Lentisphaera araneosa HTCC2155: one gene and its partner. The protein of the gene in region 1 binds, or shares a complex with, the protein of each later gene. Links are inferred from orthologs where the notes say so. Each region holds a gene or a part of one and is shown in the gene's direction. Other genes may lie near its edges.

What was found.
Region 2: the proteins of LNTAR_RS15990 (region 1) and accD are in contact, whole or in part, in a solved structure (PDB 8UXZ), measured with the Escherichia coli proteins. The link is inferred for Lentisphaera araneosa HTCC2155 from one-to-one orthologs.

Annotation. Positions count from the first base shown.
Region 1 is NZ_ABCK01000016.1:93,363-99,243, reverse strand. What follows is about bases 2,860-5,651. They hold LNTAR_RS15990 (acetyl-CoA carboxylase carboxyltransferase subunit alpha), read left to right. Parts: upstream 2,860-3,670; coding sequence 3,671-4,633; downstream 4,634-5,651. Other genes in these bases: LNTAR_RS15980 (protein-disulfide reductase DsbD domain-containing protein), read left to right, coding at 5,317-5,651; LNTAR_RS15985 (thioredoxin family protein), read left to right, coding at 4,728-5,315; LNTAR_RS25930 (L,D-transpeptidase family protein), read left to right, coding at 2,860-3,668. Outside these bases: LNTAR_RS16005 (hypothetical protein), read left to right, coding at 1-1,085; LNTAR_RS16000 (PfkB family carbohydrate kinase), read left to right, coding at 1,204-2,631; more of LNTAR_RS25930, read left to right, coding at 2,691-2,859; more of LNTAR_RS15980, read left to right, coding at 5,652-5,881. UniProt on the Escherichia coli protein: Component of the acetyl coenzyme A carboxylase (ACC) complex. First, biotin carboxylase catalyzes the carboxylation of biotin on its carrier protein (BCCP) and then the CO(2) group is transferred by the carboxyltransferase to acetyl-CoA to form malonyl-CoA.
Region 2 is NZ_ABCK01000009.1:16,865-22,881, reverse strand. Bases 1,994-4,921 are described here. They hold accD (acetyl-CoA carboxylase, carboxyltransferase subunit beta), read left to right. Parts: upstream 1,994-2,986; coding sequence 2,987-3,856; downstream 3,857-4,921. Other genes in these bases: dnaX (DNA polymerase III subunit gamma/tau), read left to right, coding at 4,064-4,921; LNTAR_RS10680 (ComF family protein), read left to right, coding at 2,300-2,983; LNTAR_RS10685 (CPBP family intramembrane glutamic endopeptidase), read left to right, coding at 1,994-2,307. In the rest of the region: LNTAR_RS10695 (OmpH/Skp family outer membrane protein), read left to right, coding at 1-364; lpxD (UDP-3-O-(3-hydroxymyristoyl)glucosamine N-acyltransferase), read left to right, coding at 367-1,386; more of LNTAR_RS10685, read left to right, coding at 1,393-1,993; more of dnaX, read left to right, coding at 4,922-6,017.

The DNA of each region.
Region 1 (5,881 bases):
AGGAAGGCATGCGTCGAAACACCCCTGAAGGCGACCTCATTTTCGAAGCGGTAGCTGACCTACAAAATATCAAAATGGATGCTGAAGCGAAAGAGATTTTTGATAAGTTTGGCGAGCTCTCAACACTAGGTACTTGGTTGACTTATAAAGACAATCTAATGTTCTCAAATTTATTTGTTAGTCTCCCAGAAAACAAACGTGGCTATTTAGAGCTGCTTAACCAACCACATGTTGATGGAAAACCTGAAGCTTGGGTTCCGAAAGATCTTCAAACCTACTCGCAAGTAGCGATGGACCTTCCTTACACTTGGAACAAAGTAAAGGGGATCATGATCGAAGAAAATGTACCTAATGCCAATCAAATAGAAGAACAAGTTAATACTCAATTACAGATGAATTTCCAATCTGACCTCAATAAATTACTCAATAGCTTTGGCAAAAAAGTAGAAATCCTCGAATTTAAATCTAACAACCCTTTTGAATCGATGACTTACAACGGTAGTGCAGCCATTGTAGTTGAATTTAACAATCCTGAATTAATGAATAAAATCCTCATGACTCTAAAGGGTTTGGCAAGTATGTCGGCCCCAGGCACTCTTATCGATAGCCCACTCTTAGGTTTTAATGGTTTTAAAATTGATCCGACAAAAACCAATGGTGTTGCCTTCTCTGTTCACTACGGCAAAAATAAACTTGTCATTAGTCTTGGTGAAAAAACTGATGAAAGAGTCGTCAACCTCATCAATACGCCCCCAGCTTACGCTGACTCTTTAGTTAACTCCTCTGAGTACAATGAATTCCAAAGTAAATACACCCCAAATAAAGTTTTATTAAGTAGCTTTAACGATGCGGGAAAAACAATGGCCCAACTCATGTCTGGCATCAATTCAAGCGATATGATAGGCAACTTATTACAAATGGCCGGTGAAGACGACGAAATGGTGGAGCTTTTCAATAAATTCAAGGAAGTCCTTCCCAAAGAAACTGAAATCGCCAATTTATTCAAACTTGCTTGTTCCAGTGCAAACTTCTCTGAACACGGTCTATTAATCAAAAGTGTTTCGCAACTTCCACAAGCTAAATAAATCCTTTTAAAAAGGCTTTTACCACATAAGCCCCAAATGAATACATTTTGATATAAAGATGTTTTCATTTGGGGCTCTTACATTATATTGCGGAAATCAAATTATTCGAAGGTCATGAATGTACGCTGAAATCGCTCAAGTTTTAAATTCTATAGGTCAACCCAAAATCCTTATTGTCGGGGATCTTATGCTCGACGAATTTTTAAGTGGTTCAGTTAATCGTATCTCACCCGAAGCCCCAACCCCTGTCATTGCCTACCAAGATAGTAACTGTCAACTCGGCGGCGCCGGCTTCACCTCAAACGTCTTGGCTCAGCTCAATGCTGACGTGGAAATTTGCGCCGTAACTGGTGACGACGAAACTCGTAATAAAGTCATCCAATTACTCGACTCAATCAATGTTAAACACCGCTGCCTCATAAGTGATGATTCTAGGCCCACTACCCGTAAACAACGAGTCATGGCTCAAGATAATGATATTTCATCGGGACAACAACAGATCTTGCGCATTGATTATGAATCAAAAGCTCCCATCTCTAGCGCAATTGAAGATCGAATTATTAATTTTATCGACCAAAATGGAAAAAACTTTGATGCCATCATCATTTCTGACTACCAAAAAGGTGTACTAACCGAGAGAGTTCTAAAACACTTATGTTCTGCGAGTCAGTACACCACCGTCATTGCGGACCCCGCAAAAGGCGCCCCCATAGAGCGCTACAAAGGTATCACTGCCATGAAGCCCAACCGTCATGAATGCGAAGCTGCAGTAGGTTTCTCTATATCAACACAAGAAGAGGTTATTCGTGCGGGCAAGATCTTACTCGAAAAAGCTGAACTTGATTACACTCTAATCAGCTTAGATACAGATGGGATTTTTTATATTAACCGTCAACATGATTACCTATTTGTTCCCACTCAACCCCTACAAGTTTATGATGTTGCTGGAGCTGGCGATAGTGTCATCTCTATCATGGCTCTACTCTCAAAAGCCAATATTGCTCCACGCTACCTACTGGAAACTGCCAACGCGGCCGCTGGTATTATGATTTCTCAGCAAAGCCCAAAACACATAAGTCGCGAAGACCTCGTCCATCGCATGGTCGTTGATAAAGACGACTTCAATAAAAAGATTAAAAGCATTGATGAACTTGAAATCATCCTCAAATCATCCAGCACCAAAAACAAGAGCATCTACTTCACTAATGGTTACTACGACAACGTTTCACGCGAACGCATTCTTTACCTTGAAAAACTCAATGAGTTTGATGGTATTCGCATCGTTGCCATTAACAGTGATATATCGATTAAGAATCAAGGCCACGAACCTCAACTTAGAGAAAACGATCGCTTGCGCTTGCTGCAAATGTTTGATTGTATTGACTACATCCTTATCTTTGATGACACCGACTGCAAGCAAGTTTTAGAGCGTTTAAAACCCGACTATTTCCTCAAAGGTAAAAATTTCGAGGGCAAGGCAATTGCCGAAGCAGCAATCCTAGAAAAGATTAATTGTCAAATAAAATTTATCGACATCTATTCTTAGCCACTTTAAACTTAGCTTCTAGGGGCTAAGTTGCTGATTAAAGTTAAAACAAGAGATTTATGTACTGGTATTATAAATATATTTTAGTTGCGGCAGCACTTATTGGCATTGGCTTAGGGGTCTATAAAGTCTTACCCCAAGAATGGCTTAAAAGTAGCCCTTCTAGTCCCGTGGAAGACAATGATAGCCAAGAACCAGCTCAAACACCTACATTAGAATCTAATCAGGCTCGCACTGAAAAAGAAAAGTATACCCCCACTGCTTCTTCAAAAAATACTAATGCAGTAAAAACAATTAATAAAAAGACCGTTGTAAGCTCACCTAAGTTTAGCGAAAAACTCAAACAAGGCACTGAACTTAAAAATAAAGGCATGCTTGACTCTGCCTATAATATTTTAATCGAAGCCTTGGAACACTCTGAACCTTATTCAGACGATTGGATTAAGGCAGCTCAGCTCATTAGTGAAATCAACGTTTACATCTACAAGAATGCCGTACCTTCAAAACGCAAACAAAGTCACACAGTCAAAAGTGGCCAATCCCTCTGGGACTTTGCTGCAGAAAACACTACCATTCGCGCAGTACAAATTAGTAACAAAATCCCTATTGAATCATCAGTCATCCACGTCAACCAAGTCCTCACCTTCTTTGGAGGTCAATGGGAAATCAAAGCTTCTAAATCACATTACGCTCTTCAGCTTCTACTCGACGGGAAATTATTCCGCTTCTACAACATAGGAATTGGCAAAGATAACCGAACTCCATTTGGAGAATTTTTTATATCTGGAAAAAAACGCGAACCCAGCTGGAAAGGCTACCCCTTTGGCCACCCAGAAAATGTTTTAGGAACTCGTTGGATGAGACTCACAAAAATTAGCGATGGCTCAAATGAAGGCTATGGTATCCACGGAACAAGTGAACCTGAATCTATCGGCACTGCATCTAGTCTAGGTTGCATACGCATGAGAAACGAAGACGTTGAAGAACTTTTTAATTTTATACCTGACAACAAAATCAAAGTGACAATTGAGGACTAAACATGGAAAACTTTGTACTAGAATTTGAGAAACCTATTATTGAGCTCAAAGAAAAACTTAGCGAAATTCAAGAATTTGGCGAAACTAACAACATCGATATGTCTAAACAGATCGCCGAGCTTGAATCCCAAATCACAAGTAAAAGCACTGAAATCTTTGGCTCGCTCACCCCCTGGCAACGCGTTCAAGTGGCTCGTCACCCTCAGCGCCCCTACGCTTTAGATTACTTAAATATTTTTGCATCAGACTTTGTTGAACTCAAAGGTGATCGTCGCTTTGGCAACGACGAAGCAATTATTGGCGGATTCGCTAAACTTCGCGATGGTCGCAAAGTTATGGTTATTGCTCAACAAAAAGGACGTGACCTCAAGGAAAGAAGCCTCAGAAACTTCGGCATGGCTCACCCAGAAGGTTACCGTAAAGCTCTACGTTTAATGCAACTTGCAGATAAAGTTGGCTGCCCAATTATCACAATTATTGACACACCTGGTGCGTACCCAGGTATTGCCTCAGAAGAACGTCACGTCGGCGAAGCTATCGCCGTTAACCTCTTAGAGATGTTCAAACTCCGCGTACCAATCATCTCTGTAGTCATTGGTGAAGGTGGATCCGGCGGAGCTCTTGGCATTGGCGTAGCAAACAAAGTTTTCATTATGGAAAACGCTTATTATTCAGTTATCAGCCCAGAAGGATGCGCAGGCATTATTTGGAAAGACGGCGCCAAAGCACCTGAAGCTGCTGCCGCAATGAAAATTTCTGCTGGCGAACTTCTAAAACTCAAGGTTGTCGATGACATTGTCAAAGAACCTCTTGGCGGTGCTCACAAAGATCACGAAGTTGCTGGCAATGCCCTCTACGAGATGATCAGTAAAGAACTTAACGATCTTTCTGAGCTCAGTGAACAAGAAATCCTTGATCAGCGCTATGATAGATTTAGGGAAATTGGATCTTTTCTAGAAAATTAACTCCAAAAAATTTGGATTCATTAACAAATTTTACATATTAATTAAGCGATCATTTTTTGATCGCTTTTTTTTATAAATCAATAGGAGACAACACATGAAAAAAATATTTTTATTCATCATGATAGCAGTAAGCACTACTCTATTTGCAAAGAATGCCCCAAGCTTCGAACTAAAAGATAGCACTGGAAAAACTCATAGCTTATCTGATTATAAAGATAAAATTGTCGTTTTAGAATTTGTGAACTATTCATGCCCTTTCGTAAAAAAACATTACGATGCGTCCGGAAACATCCCCTCGCTCCAAAAAGCCTACAAAGATAAAGGTGTTATTTGGTTATCTGTCTGCTCATCTGCAGAAGGTAAACAAGGCAACTTTTCCGCCAGTGAGCTAACTAAACTCCATGCAAAAAATGGTGCACAACCTAGCGCTTACTTAATTGATGATAGTGGCGTTGTCGGCAAAGCCTACGGAGCAAAAGTCACACCTCATATTTTCATTATTGATAAATCGGGCTCACTTGTTTATCAAGGAGGAATCGATAGTAAAAAAAGCACTAAAGCAGGTGACATCGCTTCTGCTGAACCTTACGTAAAAAACGCCCTCAATGAGCTATTAGCCGGCAAGCCCGTTTCCACCACCAAAACTAAAGCCTACGGCTGTGGTATTAAATACGTAAAGTAACATGCGTTTAATACCTTCTCTATTATTACTTTTAGTAACAAGCTTTTCTGCCTATGCAGAAAAGCTTGTTGATGCTAAAATCATTCTCCCCCGCAGCTACGCGGCTCCTGGACAAGTACGACAAATCATCATAAAAACAACTGTAAAAAAAGGCTGGCACATTTACTGGAAAAACCCTGGTGAAAGCGGCTTAGCGCCAAGCTTCACTTGGCATGGCGACAATTACGATATAAAGAAAATCCACTGGCCAACTCCAAAAGCCTATACAAATGCTGGAATCCTTAATAACATCTATGATGGTGAAGTTTTATTCATTGCAGATTTACTTGTGAAACCGGGCACTAAAGACGGAAAGATAGACATCAAAGCAGACATAGATTTCCTCGTCTGCAAAGAGAGCTGCATCATGCAATCAGTAAAAGTATCAAGTACCATTGAGGTCAACTCAAAAAACATGATAGAAACTATGCAAATTCATCCTTTATTATCAAAAGCTATGGATTTGCTCCCTAGAACTGTCGCTATCACTAACAAAGACATTAAGGGAAATAAGTTTTCTTTAGATT
Region 2 (6,017 bases), on another replicon or contig:
TGCGCGCACACAGAAAAAACAAGATGCCGAAGCAAAAGCAACAGAAGGGCAAGCCGCACTCAAAAATTTAAAGTTTTTCCAGCAAAACCTTCAAAAAGAAGCTGTTGGCAAACGCCGTACAATTACTGCCGAACTCACAAAAGATATCCAAAAAGTTGTTGACAAGTACGCTGTTGATAACAAAGTCGACCTAGTCCTCGATGCTTCAGGCAAATCAGTCAACGGCGTCAACCTTGTAATCTACAGCAAAAATTCTCTATCAATCACAGATAAGATCCTTGCTAAAATCAACAAAGGCCACGAGGATTTTGTCAACAAAATCATGAATGAGAAAAAAGCCGAAACTGATAAAGCTACAAAATAAGAATGAAAGCCCTTAATCTCACGCAGATTCTCGAAATCACCGAAGGAACTGCTAACCGAGAAGCTGACATCACAATCAAGGAAGTCAGCGCCTTAATAGATGGGAGCATAAATTCAATTTCCTTCTTAGGCAATAAGCGCTACATCTCTCAAATCAAGGATTCTCAAGCAGCCATCATCTTGGTTGACAAGGAATTCGACACACAAGGCTTTGACAAACTATTCATCTCTTGTGAAGACCCTTCCGCGTCTTTTACAAAAGTTGCTAACTACTTTGCTCCACCCACAATTGAATACCAAGCAGGGATCGATCCCGCTGCGAACATCGCAGAAAACGCCCAAATAGGTGAAGACGTCTACATTGGCCCAGGTGCGATCATTATGGATGGCGCCACAATTGGAAATAATGCAGTCATTTGCGCCAACGCCTACGTGGGCCACCAAGCTGAAATCGGCGCCTACTCCATCCTTTACCCAAACTCTACGGTTAGGGAACGTTGCATTATTGGCCAACGCGTCATTTTACACAGCTCCTGCGTGATTGGTACAGACGGCTTTGGTTTCATACCAGGCAAAGACGGCCATAAGAAAATCCCTCAAATCGGCATTGTTCAATTACATGATGATGTGGAAGTTGGCTCTTGTACAACTATTGACCGCGCTCGCTTTGGCAAAACAATCGTCGGCGAAGGCACCAAACTTGACAACATCATTCAAATTGGCCACAATGTCATCATCGGCAAACACTGCTTCATCGTTTCTCTTGTAGCGATTGCGGGCAGCGTTCAAATTGGCAACTTTGTGACGATTGCTGGGCAAGCAGGGATCAGCGGCCATCTACAGATCGGAGATGGTTGCACCATCATGGGTAAAGCTGGTGTTACACGCGATCTCAACCCAGGTGAAGTCGTCATGGGCATGCCTGCCACATCTAGACGAGAATTCATTGCGGACCGCGCACAACTCCGCAAAATCTCGAAACTCGAAAAACGCCTTAAAGCGCTCGAAGAAAAACTAAAATAAGCCCCAATGAACGAAGACCGCAAAAAGATTATTGCACTCACCACCTATCTTTTGAGTGTCTTCATCCTCGGCAGTTTAATCTGTCCTCTTCTTTGGGAGATCATTCACAATACCCCCTTAAAAAATATTGAATCTATAGGCGAAGCCTCTTTTGGCAAAGTTTGCAACCGTGCTTTTATGCTCGTTGCTTTCGGGGGCCTCTGGCCCTTAGCTAAACAACTTAACTGCACCACCAAAGACGACTTTGGCTTAGCCATCCCTCGCAAATCATTTCTAAAAGAATTCGGCATGGGCTTCATCTTTGGAGCCATAACCCTCCTATGCTTAGCACTCTTTTTCTATTTCATCGAATTACGTACACTCAAAAGTGGCCCCATCGATGAACGCATCCTCAAAGGCATTCGCAAAGGCGTTGTAACTGGAATTGTCGTTGGTTTAATCGAAGAGATTTTTTTTCGCGGCATCCTCACTCGCATCCTCTCTCGACTTGGCACCCTGTTCATGGCCATTTTCATCAGTTCCACCATCTATGCCGCAGTCCACTTCATAAAAGGCGATTCCAGCACCAATTATGACGTCATTCATTGGCACAGTGGCTTCACCTACCTCAAAAGCGCCTTTGGCCTCTATGCCGACCCCCGATTTATTGGATCATTCCTCACATTACTAACCGTCGGCATTTTCCTAGCCGCCCTCACATTAAAACGAGGTAATATCGCCCTGGCAGCTGGGATTCATGCTGGCTGGGTCTGTATCATCAAAGGCAATTCAAATGTCACTAGAACAGACGGAGACTCTCCCTATTACTGGCTTGTGGGAAACTACGATAAATTCACTGGCTACGCCGCTTTTTTATGGCTCGCTATCATCTGCTTAGGCACCTGGTTCTTTCTAGAAAAACGCAACAAAAATTGTGCTTAATTATATCTACCCGGATGTATGTGTCTGCTGTGAAGCACCCACACCTCCCGAATCGCCTCTTTGTGAAACCTGTACAAAAAAACTCAGCTATATCGATCACGAAAACACTTGTTCGTCATGTCACGGCCTTAATGATACGGCTACAAGGCTCTGTAGCAATTGCCTTAAAACTCCTCCAAAATGGTCCCATTCCACCTCCGCATTTGCTTTCGAAGGCCTAGCTCGCGAACTCATCTTGCGGTTTAAATATTCCCGTCACCTCTACCTACTCGATTTTCTTTGCAAAGAAATGAACTCCAGCTACAAAGCCAAGCAGCTACCCGAATTTGATATAATCACCTACGTGCCCATGCACCCCCTCAAAAAACTGAGCCGAGGATGGAACCAAAGTGAGCTATTAGCCAAAGAATTTGCCTCACTCTACCCAAATTCAGAATGCCTTGCACTCTTAAAACGACGCCACCTAGGGAAAGCCCAAGCTTCTAAAGCAAAGAGAGACAGACTTAAGTCAGTAAAGGATCTTTTCTCACCCAAAAATAGAGACAAGATAAAAGATCGAAGTATATTGCTTATAGATGATATATTAACCACAGGAGCCACTCTGAACGCCTGTTGCAAAGCTCTGCAACAAGAAAAGCCTAAAGAGATCTCCGTATTAACGATTGCAAGAGGATAGAACATGCCTATTTTCGGAAAAACTAAATTTTCTACTGTCAACTATGACAAAACCACGCCCACTGCGGCGATGCCCTCACTTGAGGATAGCGAAAACCCCCAAGAGGGTTTCACCAAATGCCGTAGTTGCGAAAGCCCCATTCTCATTGAAGAACTTGTGGCCAACAGTTCCATTTGTCCTAAGTGCGACTACCACTTTCCACTTCGTGCCATGGACCGTATTAACTCACTGATGACCGACTTCGAGGAAATCGACGCCAACATGCAGTCCGTTAACTTTTTAGGCTTCACTGGCTACGACAAAACTCTCACTTCCAAGCAAATGACCCTCGACACCAAAGACGCAGTAATTTGCGGCTTTGGCAAAATCAAAGGTCAAAAAACTGGCATTGTTGTCATGGACTTCAAATTCATGGGCGGTAGCCTCGGTTCCGTTGTGGGCGAAAAAATCACTCGCCTTGTTGAAGCCGCTACAGAAAAACGCCTTCCAGTTATTATCGTCACTGCTTCAGGTGGTGCTCGTATGCAGGAAGGCTGTGTAAGCCTCATGCAAATGGCAAAAACGAGTGGTGCACTGGCTCGACTTTCTAACAATGATCTCCCAATGATCTGTCTTTTAACTAACCCAACTTATGGCGGCGTCACAGCAAGTTACGCTTCTCTTGGAGATATTATTATTTCTGAGCCCAATGCTCTCATTGGTTTTGCAGGTGCACGAGTTATCGAAACAACCATTAAAGCTGAGCTCCCAGAGAACTTCCAAACAGCGGAATTCCTTGTTGATCACGGCCTTGTGGATCGCATCGTACATCGCGAACAACTCCAAGACGAGTTAGCACTGATTCTCGACTATGTATCAGGCAAATGCAAGTAAGTAATTTTTTTAGTACTTTTTACTATACTTCGACTGTAAAACACCAGTCTTGATGTATAGTCCAATCTCACAGTCCGGGCCCCCTGCGGCGTCTGCGTTCCGAACCTGGTCAGGCGGGGAACCGAGCAGCCATAAGGAACAATGTCGGGTGCAGGCGGTTAACCCGGGCTGTGTTTTCAAATTCCCCTTCCCAAAAGAGAATTTACTATGACCTACCAAGTTTTAGCACGTAAATGGCGTCCACAAACTTTTGATGATTTGGCTGGTCAAGACCATATCACTTCCACACTCACAAATGCGATTCGAAACCAACGCGTAGGTCATGCTTACATTTTTGTTGGCACACGCGGTATCGGCAAGACAACTTCTGCACGAATTTTTGCCAAAGCCCTCAACTGCGAAACACCTAGAGCCGACCTCAACCCTTGCGGGCAATGCACTAACTGTACTGAAATCACTCAAGGTTCTAGCATCGACGTTATCGAAATTGATGGTGCCTCCAATAATAGCGTTGACGATATTAGACAGATCCGCGAAGGCGCTCAATACACTCCTGCAAGATGCCCTTATAAAATATTCATTATTGACGAAGTCCACATGCTGTCTAATGCAGCTTGGAATGCCCTTCTAAAAACACTCGAAGAGCCACCCCCTCATATTAAATTCTTATTTGCTACCACTGAGGTTCATCGAGTTCTACCAACTATTCTTTCGCGCTGCCAAAGACTCGAACTCAAACCGATCCCACGCAATGTCATTGCAGGACGTTTGAAACACATTTGTGAAACTGAAAACGTTGCGATTGAAGATTCTGCGATTAACGCAATCTCACGAACGGCTAACGGTGGTATGCGTGATGGCTTAAGTATTCTCGATCAAATGATTTCCTTTTGTTCTGGCAATGAAATTATTTCTGAACAAGATGTCATTGACGTCTTTGGCATGAGCTCCTCTAACGAGCTCAAACTCATTGCATCGGCCATTTTACAAAACCAAGCTCCAGCACTCATTGAGGCCATTGATACACTTGCGAAAGCCGCACGTAACATGGAGCAACTCTACTCCGAACTCTTCCAACTTTTCCGTGACGTGATGATTTTACTTGAATCTCCACAACAAGCACGATCCATTCTTGACCTAGAAGAAGTTGAAATCCAACAGCTTTATGAACTCGCGCAGCTAGCCAATAATAAGCTTTTACAAAAACTACTGAATGGCTTCCTCGATTACGACGGGAAAATTCGCCACACACTCAATAAGCGCACCTACTTAGAAGTCACTCTTCTACGTATCATGAAAGATGCTCACTCATTAAGAGTGGAAGACCTCCTCAAACATATTCAGACTTTACGTAAACAAGGCAATCTTCAAGATCTAGAAGGCGACTTACCTCCACTCAGTATCACTCAAAAAAAAAATGAGTCGCTAGAAGCTCGATCACTTCGCCCTGCCACCAACGCTGAAGCTTTATCTATCGTTAAGAAACCGATTATCGACACAAAAGTTGAAGCGGAAGTAGATACAGTTAACGACACTCAAAACATCGGTGACAGCAGTGCTAGTGACACTCAAAATGACTATTATGAAGAAGACACTGCTGAAGAGACGACTCCAACAGTCGAAGCTACTGAAACTGAAGAAACTATCTCAGCAATTGTAGAAGATAAAGAAAGTCCAGAAGACGCACTTCAAACTGAAGTGGAAGAAGTAGCTCTTCAAGTGGAAGCAGCAGAACCCGTAGATAATTTCCAAGCAAGCCCGAGTACTGATCAAACACCTGCGAAACAAGAGCGACACTCCAACAGTATTGCCCTTGAACAAATGCTTGCCATTCCTACTTCGGAAAATGAAGACACTCTCACAAAAGCCGAAACGATTTTTGTCCAAAAAGATGATCCTGAACTCTCCAAAATTTTATTGCAGCCTGACTCTGAAGATGAACGCAATATTGAGACTGGAGTTGAGACTAAACCCGACGCTGAAGACTCAGAAGTCCAAGCAGAACCTGTAGTCGAAACTGAGGTTCTTCCAGAGCAAGCTAACGAGCAAGCAAACGAGCAAGCAAACGAGCAAGCCAATGTGCAAGCCAATGTGCAAGCCAATGAGCAAGCCAATGAGCAAGCCAATGTGCAAGCAACACCTGAACTTGCTAATGCAAATG